DNA from 3 places in the Serratia sp. EC4 genome. Region 2 is predicted to be linked to each of the others. Evidence: predicted binding sites of a transcription regulator. Region 2 holds the regulator's gene; each other region holds the start of a gene.
What was found. The regulator PurR, encoded in region 2, represses purine synthesis genes. The targets are predictions, from matches to a motif close to CANGCAAACGTTTGCNTG.

Region 1: the regulator PurR is predicted to act here: its motif matches at 2,684-2,701, upstream of purM (phosphoribosylformylglycinamidine cyclo-ligase).
Region 3: the regulator PurR is predicted to act here: its motif matches at 2,557-2,574, upstream of purL (phosphoribosylformylglycinamidine synthase).

The regions. Positions count from the first base shown of each region.
Region 1 covers NZ_JBNIDE010000009.1:32,620-36,827, reverse strand. The annotation lists gene ACP39K_RS20290 (hypothetical protein) at 1-59, opposite strand, end outside; gene speG (spermidine N1-acetyltransferase) at 258-809, opposite strand; gene purN (phosphoribosylglycinamide formyltransferase) at 923-1,561, opposite strand; gene purM (phosphoribosylformylglycinamidine cyclo-ligase) at 1,561-2,598, opposite strand; gene upp (uracil phosphoribosyltransferase) at 2,854-3,480, shown strand; gene uraA (uracil permease) at 3,557-4,208, shown strand, end outside.
Region 2 covers NZ_JBNIDE010000003.1:29,783-33,990, forward strand. The annotation lists gene sodB (superoxide dismutase [Fe]) at 1-564, shown strand, start outside; gene cydH (cytochrome bd-I oxidase subunit CydH) at 631-720, opposite strand; gene purR (HTH-type transcriptional repressor PurR) at 1,045-2,070, shown strand; gene punR (DNA-binding transcriptional activator PunR) at 2,058-3,014, opposite strand; gene punC (purine nucleoside transporter PunC) at 3,138-4,208, shown strand, end outside.
Region 3 covers NZ_JBNIDE010000009.1:179,783-183,990, reverse strand. The annotation lists gene ACP39K_RS20895 (DUF2157 domain-containing protein) at 1-306, opposite strand, end outside; gene tadA (tRNA adenosine(34) deaminase TadA) at 424-930, shown strand; gene mltF (membrane-bound lytic murein transglycosylase MltF) at 931-2,391, opposite strand; gene purL (phosphoribosylformylglycinamidine synthase) at 2,669-4,208, shown strand, end outside.

The sequences.
Region 1 (4,208 bases), on a different contig from region 2:
GCGGCGATGGCGAGCATCGCCAGGCCGATAAAAAGCAGCAGGTTTGAGACGGTCGTCATGGCATTTTTCCTTTGTAGAGGCAGAGGGTAATTCTTACTATTAATTATTGTTCGATTAATTATCTCGGGAAATATTATTTATTTTCGTATTCATCTGGCTATTTCCTGACGATAAAATAATATGCCTTAATACTAGCCGCTTATTTCCCAATAAAAAACCCGCCTGTGCGGGTTTTCTCTTTTTTTTCTCGCGAATTGTCACTTCACCAGCGGCTTATCGCTTGGCGTTTTGAACTTCGCCAGATATTGCGGCTGGAAGATGCACATGCGCAGCACGGTGCGGTATTCGCCGTTGACGAAGAACTCGTCGATCAGCTCGCCTTCCACGTTGAAGCCCAGCTTGCTGTAGATGTGGATCGCCTTCGGGTTCTCCTTATCGACGATCAGGTACAGCTTGTACAGGTTCAGCACCGAGAAACCGTAGTCCATCGCCAGGCGGGCGGCGGTGCTGGCATAGCCTTTGCCCTGGTGGGCGGGATCGATGATGATCTGGAACTCAGCGCGGCGGTGGATGTGATCGATCTCCACCAGCTCTACCAGGCCGACCTTGGCGCCTTCGTGCTCGATGATAAAGCGGCGCTCGCTCTGATCGTGGATGTGTTTGTCGTAGAGATCGGAAAGCTCGACAAAGGCTTCGTAGGGTTCTTCAAACCAATAGCGCATGACGCTGGCGTTGTTGTCCATCTGGTGGACGAACGACAGATCGTCCCGTTCCAATGGGCGTAATCTGACGTTGGCAGTGCTGGACATGTGGGCTCCTCTGTGCCGTGAAATTGTGCAAAGTATAACTTCACAGAATGGATGAAGGCGAAAAAAAACGGCGCCGCGCGGGCGCCGTTTAGGCAAGGTTCAGGCTGCGCGCATCAGTCGGCGGCGTGACCCTGCTCAGGCAGGCGTTCGCCGTCCAGCCAGGCGGCGCCGTCGCGCATCGCCAGGCGGCCGTCGACGAACCAGCTCACCACCAGCGGATAGATCGTGTGTTCCTGGGTTTGCACCCGTTCAACCACGTCATCCTCTTCGTCGTCAGCGAAAATCGGCACCTTGGCCTGCAAGATCACCGGGCCGCCGTCGAGCTGTTCGGTCACGAAGTGCACCGAGGTGCCGTGTTCGCTGTCGCCGTTGTCAATGGCCTGACGGTGGGTATGCAGCCCCGGGTATTTCGGCAGCAGGGAAGGGTGGATGTTCAGCATGCGGCCGGCATAGCGCTGCACGAACTGCGGGCTGAGGATGCGCATGTAGCCGGCCAGCACCACCAGATCGGGCTGGTACTGGTCGATGGCGTCCGCCAATGCGGCGTCGAACGCCGTGCGATCGGCGTAGGCCTTGGCATCCAGCGCCTGGGCGGCGATGCCCGCCGCTTCGGCGCGTTGCAGGCCATAAGCCTGCGCCTTGTTGCTGAACACCGCCACGATTTCGGCGGCGATGCGGCCCTGCTGGCAGGCGTCAATCAGCGCCTGGAGATTGCTCCCCTGGCCGGAGACCAACACCACGATCTTTTTCATCAGTTGATGACCACTTGTTGTTCGTCGGAAGAGGCGGTCAGTTTACCGATTTTCCATGCTTTTTCACCTGCCGCGGTCAGCAGCGCGATGGCCGCTTCCACTTCGGCTTCCGGCAGGGCGATGACCATGCCTACGCCGCAGTTGAAGGTGCGGTACATTTCATGACGGCTGACGTTGCCGGCCTGCTGCAGCCAGGTGAACACCGCCGGCCACTGCCAGCTGGCTTCGTCGATCACCGCCTGCATGCCTTCCGGCAGCACGCGCGGAATGTTTTCCCAGAAGCCGCCGCCGGTGAGGTGAGCGATGGCGTGTACGTCAACCTTCTCGATCAGCTCCAGCACGGACTTCACGTAAATTTTGGTCGGCGCCAGCAGGTGGTCGGCCAGCGGCTTGCCTTCCAGCTGAGTGGCGGTCGGATCGGTGTTGCTCACTTCCAGGATCTTGCGCACCAGCGAGTAGCCGTTGGAGTGCGGGCCGGAAGCGCCCAGGGCGATCAGCGCATCGCCGGACTGCACTTTGCTGCCGTCGATGATCTCGGATTTTTCGACCACGCCGACGCAGAAACCGGCCACGTCGTAGTCTTCGCCGTGGTACATGCCCGGCATTTCAGCGGTTTCGCCGCCGACCAGCGCACAGCCGGACTGTTTGCAGCCTTCGGCGATGCCGGTGATCACGCTGGCCGCGGTGTCCACATCCAGCTTGCCGGTCGCGTAGTAGTCGAGGAAGAAGAGCGGCTCGGCGCCCTGAACCACCAGATCGTTGACGCACATCGCCACCAGATCGATGCCGATGGTGTCGTGGCGTTTCAAATCCATCGCCAGACGCAGTTTGGTGCCCACGCCGTCGGTACCGGAAACCAGCACCGGCTCGCGGTATTTCTGCGGCAACGCACACAGGGCGCCAAACCCGCCCAGACCGCCCATCACTTCCGGGCGACGGGTCTGTTTAACTACACCTTTGATGCGATCTACCAATGCGTTGCCTGCATCGATATCGACACCTGCGTCTTTATAGCTGAGAGAGGTTTTGTCGGTCACTGCGCGATTCCCCACGACGGTTTGCGGTTTGAAAACTGTGCTTCCGATGTTGATTCCGGAATAAGGCGCGGCAATTCTAACAGCGCAGGCAAACGTTTGCGAGCGGCTTGTGAACCGGCTCCGCTTTTTCGTCATCTATACTGATATTCAAACTTTTGTTGATCCCGATCGGGCTATTGTGGGTGGCGCGGCGAAAAAAAGGAGGTATAATCCCGCGATTTTTTTGGCCGCAACCACCTTAATAGGAGAAAAATGATGAAGATCGTTGAGGTGAAACACCCGCTGGTAAAACACAAGCTTGGCCTGATGCGCGAAAATGACATCAGCACCAAACGCTTCCGTGAGCTGGCCTCAGAAGTGGGTAGTTTACTGACCTATGAAGCGACCGCCGATCTGGAGACGGAAAAAGTCACCATCGAAGGCTGGTGCGGGCCAGTTGAAGTGGATCAGATCAAAGGGAAAAAGATTACCGTAGTGCCAATCCTGCGCGCAGGCCTGGGCATGATGGAAGGGGTGCTGGAGCACGTGCCGAGCGCGCGCATCAGCGTGGTGGGCGTATACCGCGACGAAGAAACCCTGGAGCCGGTGCCGTACTTCCAGAAACTGGTTTCCAACATCGAAGAGCGCATGGCGCTGGTCGTCGACCCGATGCTGGCCACCGGCGGTTCGATGATCGCCACTATCGATCTGCTGAAGAAAGCCGGTTGCCACAGCATCAAGGTGCTGGTCCTGGTTGCGGCGCCGGAAGGCATCGCCGCGCTGGAGAAAGCGCATCCGGACGTTGAGCTGTACACCGCCTCCATCGATCAGTGTCTGAACGACAAGGGCTACATCGTGCCTGGCCTGGGCGATGCGGGCGACAAGATATTTGGTACCAAGTAAACATTTGAGCCGACTTAACGAGTCGGCTTTTTTTTGACTAAAACCTATAAAACCAATAAACCGAGGAAAAGCACACATGACCCGTCGCGCCATCGGCGTCAGCGAGCGCCCGCCGCTGCTCCAGACCATTCCGCTCAGCTTCCAGCACCTGTTCGCCATGTTCGGCGCCACCGTGCTGGTGCCTATCCTGTTCAAGATCAACCCGGCAACCGTGCTGTTGTTCAACGGCATCGGCACGCTGCTGTATCTGTTCATCTGTAAAGGCAAGATCCCGGCCTACCTCGGCTCCAGCTTCGCGTTTATCTCGCCGGTGCTGCTGCTGTTGCCGCTCGGTTACGAAGTGGCGTTGGGCGGTTTCATCATGTGCGGCGTGCTGTTCTGCCTGGTGGCGCTGATCGTGAAAAAGGCCGGCACCGGTTGGCTGGACGTGATGTTCCCGCCGGCGGCGATGGGGGCGATCGTCGCCGTCATCGGCCTGGAGCTGGCGGGCGTGGCGGCCAACATGGCGGGCCTGCTGCCGGCGGAAGGCGCCAGCGCCGACTCGACCACCATCACCATTTCGCTGGTGACGCTGGCGGTCACGGTGCTCGGCTCGGTGCTGTTCCGCGGCTTCCTGGCGATTATCCCGATCCTGATCGGCGTGCTGGTGGGCTATGCGCTGTCGTTCTTTATGGGCGTGGTGGATTTGACCCCGATCCGCGAGGCGCACTGGTTCGCACTGCCGACCT
Region 2 (4,208 bases):
CCTGCATTACCGTATGAGAAAAACGCGCTCGAGCCGCACATCTCCGCCGAGACCCTGGAATACCACTACGGCAAACACCACAATACCTACGTAGTTAACCTGAACAACCTGGTGAAAGGCAGCGAGTTCGAGGGCAAATCGCTCGAAGAGATCATCAAGACCTCCAACGGCGGCGTGTTCAACAACGCTGCGCAGGTGTGGAACCACACCTTCTACTGGCACTGCCTGTCGCCACAGGGCGGCGGTGAACCGCAGGGCGAACTGGCGGCCGCGATCGTCAAATCCTTCGGCTCTTTCGCTGCGTTCAAAGAACAGTTCACCGATGCCGCCGTGAAAAACTTCGGCGCCGGCTGGACCTGGCTGGTGAAAAAACCGGACGGCGCGCTGGCGATCGTCAACACCTCCAACGCGGCAACTCCGCTGACCGGTGAAGATAAACCGCTGCTGACCGTTGACGTGTGGGAACACGCGTATTACATCGATTACCGCAATGCGCGTCCAAAATACCTGGAAAACTTCTGGGCGTTGGTCAACTGGACATTTGCGGCGGAAAACCTGGCGTAAACGCAGGCCTTGCCTAAGTAACGAGGCGCAGCCAGAGGCTGCGCCTTTTTTAAAACCGGCGGGAGATCAGTTCAACGCGGCGACAAAGCTGAAAGCGATGATCATCGCCAACGCGCCGACGGTAGTGAACAGAGACATCTTCAGATCGGTATCCATGACAACTCCTTTAAAATGGGCTTTCCTAAGGATAAAAGGCGCACAATTAGTACGTCAAATCATTTTCCCACAGTTCGCCGATAAAATCTTGTTATCATTTCCCGGTTTATAATCTCGATTACCTCTTCCACTTTTGTTCAATATGCGACAAAATTCGCAGTTCACAACTGCGTACCGGCATCCATGCCCCTCCTGATTAAGCGCTGAAGACTTCAACACACTAAAAACTCAGTTTTCGCTTCTCTGGAGAAGGATCTACGTAGGCAAACGATTAACATCACACTTACATGCTGTAAACATGTGAGTTCAGGAGTCATTCCTTACATGGCAACGATTAAAGATGTGGCCAAACGCGCGGGCGTTTCCACCACCACCGTTTCGCACGTCATCAATAAGACTCGTTTCGTCGCCGAAGAGACCAAAGCGGCCGTGTGGGCCGCCATCAAAGAGCTGCACTACTCGCCGAGCGCCGTGGCGCGCAGCCTGAAAGTCAATCACACCAAGTCGATCGGCCTGCTGGCCACCTCGAGCGAAGCGCCCTATTTTGCCGAAGTGATCGAGGCGGTGGAAAACAGCTGCTACAGCAAAGGTTACACCCTGATCCTGTGCAACTCGCACAACAATCTGGACAAGCAGCGCGCCTACCTGGCGATGCTGGCGCAAAAGCGCGTCGACGGCCTGCTGGTCATGTGTTCCGAATACCCGGATCAACTGCTGGGCATGCTGGAGGACTACCGTAATATCCCGATGGTGGTGATGGACTGGGGCGCCGCGCGCGGCGACTTCACCGACACCATCATCGATAACGCGTTCGAAGGCGGCTATCTGGCCGGCCGTTACCTGATCGAGCGCGGCCACCGCGATATCGGCGCCATCCCGGGCCAGCTGTCGCGCAACACCGGCGGCGGCCGTCATCAGGGCTTTATGAAGGCGCTGCAGGAAGCGCATATCGACATTCGCGAAGAGTGGATCGTCCAGGGTGACTTCGAGCCGGAGTCCGGCTACAAGGCGATGCACCAAATCCTGTCGCAAAAACAGCGGCCGACCGCGGTATTTTGCGGCGGCGACATCATGGCGATGGGCGCCATCTGCGCCGCTGACGAGCTGGGGCTGCGAGTGCCGCAGGATATTTCCGTGATCGGCTATGACAACGTGCGCAACGCCCGCTACTTCACCCCTGCGCTGACCACCATTCACCAGCCGAAAGAACGCCTGGGAGAAATGGCCTTCACCATGCTGCTGGATCGCATCATCAGCAAACGCGAAGAATCGCAGGTGATCGAAGTGCATCCGAAGCTGGTCGAACGCCGTTCGGTCGCCGATGGTCCGTTCATCGACTACCGCCGCTGATCATCTTCCCTGCCGGAGGCCTGCGCGGCTTCCGGTGCCGCCTCACTCAGCCACTCCTGATTCAGCGTCTCGCCATCGCCCAAGTACGCCAGCAGCCAGCTCATCGCCGGTGACGGTTTATCCTGTTGCCAGGTCAGGCAGCAGGGGCTGGCGGGAAACGGCTGCTGCAACTGCAACGCCTTCAGCTCACCGCGCTGCACCCGCGGCAGCGCCAGATGCGCCGGCATCATGCCGACGCACAATCCGGCGCACAAACAGTCGAGCGCCGAGGTCCAGTCCGGCACCACCAGCCGCCGCTGGTTATCCAGCGTCCAGGTGACGCGCTTGGGCAGATTGCGCGAGGTGTCTTCCAGACAAAGCGCAGGGTATGGCCTCAACCGATCGTCATTCAATGGCCCTGCCAGCTGCGCCAACGGATGCTGTGGGCTGACTACGCACAGCCAGTTCATATCCCCCATGTCGCGGAAAGCGAAGCCGCCGCCGACCGGCACCGCGCGCGTGGCGCCGATCGCCATGTCCACCCTGCCGTCCACCAACGCATCCCACACGCCGTTGAACACCTCGGGTTGCAGCATCAGTTCAACGTCGGGGAAATGGCGGTAGAAATCCAGCACCAGCTGGCGGCTGCGCTGCGGTTTGACGATGATGTCGACTGCGATATTCAGCTGGCCGCGCCACCCGTTGGCCACCTGTTGACAGTGGCGGCGGGTGTCGAGCATTTTTTTGATAACAACTCGCGCATCCTTGATAAACAGCGCGCCGGCCGGCGTCAACTCCACATCACGGTGACGCCGCTCAAACAGCGGCACCGCCAGCCATTGTTCCAGTTGCCGCACGGTATAGCTCACCGCCGACGGTACCCGGTGCAGCTCCTGCGCCGCCGCGCTGAAACTGCCGGTGCGCGCCACCGCGTCAACAACTTCAAGAGAATATTCAGACCACATCGCTTTGCCTTCAATTTTTTTAACAGCACTTTGCAAATATTACCGTTTCACAAGCAGAGATCCAGCCGGATACACTGGCCGGCGCTAAAAACCTGCGACACTAAAATATTAACGAGAAATACCATGCGAAACTCCTTTGGTTTTATGTTCTACCTCGCCGGCCTGAGCATGCTGGGTTATCTGGCGACCGATATGTACCTGCCCGCCTTCGGCGCCATGCGGGAGGAACTGCAAATTTCCGCCGGCGCGGTCAGCGCCAGCCTGAGCATCTTTCTGGCCGGCTTCGCCTTCGCGCAGTTGCTGTGGGGGCCGCTCTCCGACCGACTGGGCCGCAAACCGGTATTATTGATTGGCCTGTCGCTGTTCGCGCTCGGCTGCCTGGGCATGCTGTGGGTGGAAAATGCCGTGCAGCTCTGGATACTGCGCTTTATTCAGGCCGTCGGCGTCTGTTCCGCCGCCGCCATCTGGCAAGCGCTGGTGGTCGACCGCTATCGCGAAGGCCAGGCCAACCGCGTATTCGCCACCATCATGCCGCTGGTGGCGCTGTCGCCGGCGTTGGCGCCGCTGCTTGGCGCCTGGCTGCTGAACCACGCCAGTTGGCGCGCGATCTTCGCCGTGCTGTTGGCCATCACCGCCCTGCTGCTGCTGCCGACGTTGCTGCTCAAAGATCGCGCCAAAACGCAACCCGCCGCCGATGCGCCAAAAAGCGGCGTCAGTTTTTGGCAATTATTGAAATCCCCGGTGTTCAGCGGCAACGTCGCTATGTACGCCGCCTGCTCGGCCGGCTTCTTTGCCTGGCTGACCGGCTCGCCGTTCATCCTCGGTGATATGGGCTACGGCCCGAGCGACATCGGTCTGAGCTATGTGCCGCAGACGCTGGCTTTCCTGTTGGGGGGCTATGGCTGCCGCGCCGCGCTCAAGCGCATCAATGGCAAAACCCTGCTGCCGTGGCTGCTGGTAGCTTATGCTGTCAGCATGGTGGCCCTGTATCTGGTGGCGACCCTGACCAATCCGACGCTCACCACGCTGCTGATCCCGTTCTGCGTCATGGCGCTGGTCAACGGCGCCGGCTACCCGATCATGGTGGCGAATGCGCTGATGCCATTCCCGGAAAGCAGCGGTAAAGCCGCCGCGCTGCAAAATACGCTGCAATTGGGGCTGTGTTTTGTGGCGAGCATGCTGGTGTCGGCGTTT
Region 3 (4,208 bases), on a different contig from region 2:
CAGCGCCCAGACGTAGGCCAGCGCTGCCAACACCCCGGCGATCGCCATGCGTACCGGCGCGTCGAAGCGGAACAGTTCGCTCAGCCATGCAAGCAGTGCGCTGTCGGCGAACAGGCTGGTGACGGCGATCAGCAGCGAGGCCAGCGCGGCGAGAAATGCATAGCGCGCCAGCCGCCGCCAATCGAAAGGTTGTACGTCCACATGCAGCAGCAACTGCTGCCGTTGTTCGGGCGTCATGGCGCCTTCCCCAACCCAGCCGTCCAGCGCCTTGCGCACCACGACGGCGTTCTTTTTACTGAGTTTCATGTTTCTTGTCCCTGAATCACATGCTGATTCGGCCAGTATAGCCATTGGCGGGCGGCTACGACAAAGGGAGGCTAGTGTGTATAATGCCCGCCGCAAAAGCGCACGAGGAATTATGCGATGACTGAATATAACGATGAGTACTGGATGCGTCAGGCATTGCAGCTGGCCCTGCGCGCGCAGGAAGAGGGCGAGGTGCCGGTGGGTGCGCTGCTGGTGCTGGACAATCAGGTCATCGGCGAGGGCTGGAATCGCCCGATCGGCCGACACGATCCTACCGCGCACGCCGAGATCATGGCGCTGCGCCAGGGCGGCGCGGTGCTGCAAAACTACCGCTTGTTGAACGCCACGCTGTACGTCACGCTGGAGCCCTGCGTGATGTGCGCCGGCGCGATGGTGCACAGCCGTATCCGCCGGTTGGTGTATGGCGCCGCCGACGAGAAAACCGGCGCGGCCGGTTCGCTGGTGGATATTTTGCGCCATCCGGGCATGAATCATCAGGTGGAGATCGTCTCGGGCGTGCTGGCGGACGAATGCGCCGCCACCCTGAGCAATTTCTTCCGTCTGCGCCGCGAACAGAAAAAAGCGCTCAGGCTGGCGCAGCGGGCGGCGGATAAGCCGGAATAATCAGTAGTTGAGCGCCAGTTCCGGCATCACCGTCGGATAGCCTTTTCCCAACGCTTCCTGCTCGGCGGCCGCTTGCGCCGCCTTTCTCTCTTTTTCCTGCAGATAGCCCACCAGGCTGACCTGGTAGCGGCGGATATTTTCTACATAGTTGTAGGCTTCACGCCCGCGCGCATAGCCGTAGGTCAACTGCGGGTAGTAGCGCTTTTGGCTGAGCATCGGCAGGCGCTGTTTGACGTCGACCCAGCTGTCCGGGTTGCCTTTTTGCGTCTTGGTCAGCTTGCGCGCGTCCAGCATGTGGCCCCAGCCCATGTTGTAGGCCGCCAGCGAGAACCAGATGCGTTCGTCTTCCGGCACGCTGTCCGGCACCTTGGCCATCAGCCGCTGCAGGTAGAGCGCGCCGCCCTGAATGCTCTCTTCCGGATCGAGGCGGTCGTTGACCCCCAGGCCGTCGGCGGTGGCGCGGGTCAGCATCATCAGGCCACGCACGCCGGTGGGGGAGGTGGCCTGCGGATTCCAGTGCGATTCCTGATAGGCGATGGCCGCCAGCAGCTTCCAGTCGATCTCGTTGGCGTGCTTCTCGAACAGCGGGCGGAAGTTGGGCAGCACCGAGTCGATGGCCGACAGGAAGGTTTTGGTGTCCACATAGTCGAAGCTGCCGACGTGGCCGAGGTACTTCTCTTCCAGCCGCGCCAGGGTGCCGTCGTCCACCATTTGACTGTAGAAATCCAGCATCGCCGCGTACAGGCTGTCGTCGCCGTCACGTTTGAGATACCAGGTGACCGGCTCTTCGTCAGTGACGTCGAACGCCACCGCCAGCTGCGGATGGATGCGCTGCAGCAGCGCGATGGTCACCGAATCGCCGAGGGTGTAGTCCAGCTTGCCGTCGGCAACCCGCTCCAGCAGCTCTTTGGAGGTGAGATCGCTGGAGGACTCCCAGGCGAGATCCGGGTATTTATCCTGCTTGAGCTGTTTTAGCGTGCTGACGTGCGCTGAACCGGAGGCGACCGCCAGCTTGCCTTTGATGTCGGCGAAGCTTTTCGGCCGCGGGGTCCCCAGCCGGTACACCAGCTGTTGGGAAACAGAGTAGTAGGCCGGGCCAGTGCGTGCGCGGCTGAGGCGTTCCTGGTTGTAGATAAGGCCCGCCGCCAGCAGGTCTGCGTCGTCGTCGTCCAGATCGTCGAACAGGTCATTGATGTTCTGATGGGGGATCACCACCAGCTTCACCCCGAGGTAGTTGGCGAAGCGCTTGGCCAGTTCGTAGTCGAGCCCACCTGGCCCTTGCTTGGTGTTGAAATAGGTCAGCGGGGAGTTCAGCGTGCTGATACGCAACTCGCCGCGGGAAATGATCTCCTGGAGTTGCCCGCCCTGGCCGCTGCGCCAGGTGATATTGGGCCACAGCGCGAGAGCCAGAAGCAGGGTGACAACGCCGATGAGGATGTAGTTTATTTTAAGACGTTTCAAATAGTTATCCAGTGGTGGTACAGGTACGCCGGCGACGACAACCGCGACTTTTCTCATGGTTAAATCACCAGTGCGGGGGGCATTTTGCGCAACAAAACGCCAGTGTGCAACTTTTTGACACGTTATGACAATTCGACGGTGCGGCATGCTTTTATCAATAATCCCTACGCAAACGGTTTCGTCGGCGGCGAGGATTCTCTATAATGACGCGCGTTTTCCCCTGTTGCGCCCAATGAAGCGTCTTATCCGTCGCTTCGAAGACGAGAGAACTTTGATTATGGAAATTCTGCGTGGTTCGCCCGCTTTATCGGCTTTTCGCATTACCAAACTGCTGTCCCGCTGCCAGGACGCTCACCTGCCCGTCAGTGATATCTACGCCGAGTACGTCCACTTTGCCGATGTCAGCGCACCGCTAAGTGCCGAAGAACACGCCAAGCTTCAGCGTCTGCTCAAGTACGGTCCTTCTCTCGCCGAACACGCTCCCGAAGGCCGGCTGCTGCTGGTTACGCCGCGCCCGGGCACCATTTCTCCCTGGTCTTCCAAAGCCACCGACATCGCCCACAACTGCGGTTTGCAGCAGGTGCTGCGGTTGGAGCGCGGCCTGGCGTTCTACGTCAAGGCGCCCGAGCTGACGGAAACCCAGTGGCGCCAACTCGCCGCGCTGTTGCACGATCGCATGATGGAAACCGTCTTCAGCGAGCTGCAACAGGCCGAACAGCTGTTCGCGCACCATCAGCCGGCGCCGTATCAGTCGGTCGACGTGCTGGGCGCAGGGCGCACCGCGCTGGAGCAGGCCAACGTCCGGCTCGGCCTGGCGCTGGCGCAGGACGAGATCGACTACCTGCTGAATGCCTTTACCGGTTTGGGGCGCAACCCGACGGATATCGAACTCTATATGTTCGCGCAGGCCAACTCCGAGCATTGCCGCCACAAGATTTTCAACGCCGACTGGATCATCGACGGCGAACAGCAGCCTAAATCGCTGTTCAAAATGATCAAGAACACCTATGAGCAGACGCCGGACTACGTGCTGTCGGCGTATAAAGATAACGCCGCCGTGATGGAAGGTTCGCAGGTCGGCCGCTTCTTCGCCGCGCCGGACAACGGCACGTACGATTACCATCAGGAAGACGCGCACATCCTGATGAAGGTGGAAACTCACAACCACCCGACGGCGATCTCGCCGTGGCCGGGTGCCGCGACCGGCTCCGGCGGCGAGATCCGCGACGAGGGCGCCACCGGCCGCGGCGCCAAGCCGAAGGCCGGCCTGGTGGGTTTCTCGGTGTCCAACCTGCGCATTCCCGGCTTTGAACAGCCGTGGGAGCAGGACTTCGGCAAACCGGAACGCATCGTCACCGCGCTGGATATCATGACCGAAGGCCCGCTGGGCGGCGCGGCGTTCAACAACGAATTCGGCCGTCCGGCGCTGCTGGGCTACTTCCGCACCTATGAAGAGCGCGTCAACAGCCATAACGGCGTCGAGCTGCGCGGCTACCACAAACCGATCATGCTGGCGGGCGGCATCGGCAACATCCGCGCCGATCACGTCCAGAAAGGGGAAATCACCGTCGGCGCCAAGCTGGTGGTGCTGGGCGGCCCGGCGATGAATATCGGCCTGGGCGGCGGCGCGGCATCATCGATGGCGTCAGGCCAGTCCGATGCCGATCTGGATTTCGCGTCGGTGCAGCGCGACAACCCGGAAATGGAACGCCGCTGTCAGGAAGTGATCGACCGCTGCTGGCAACTGGGCGACCAGAACCCGATCCTGTTTATCCATGACGTCGGCGCCGGCGGCCTGTCCAACGCCATGCCGGAGC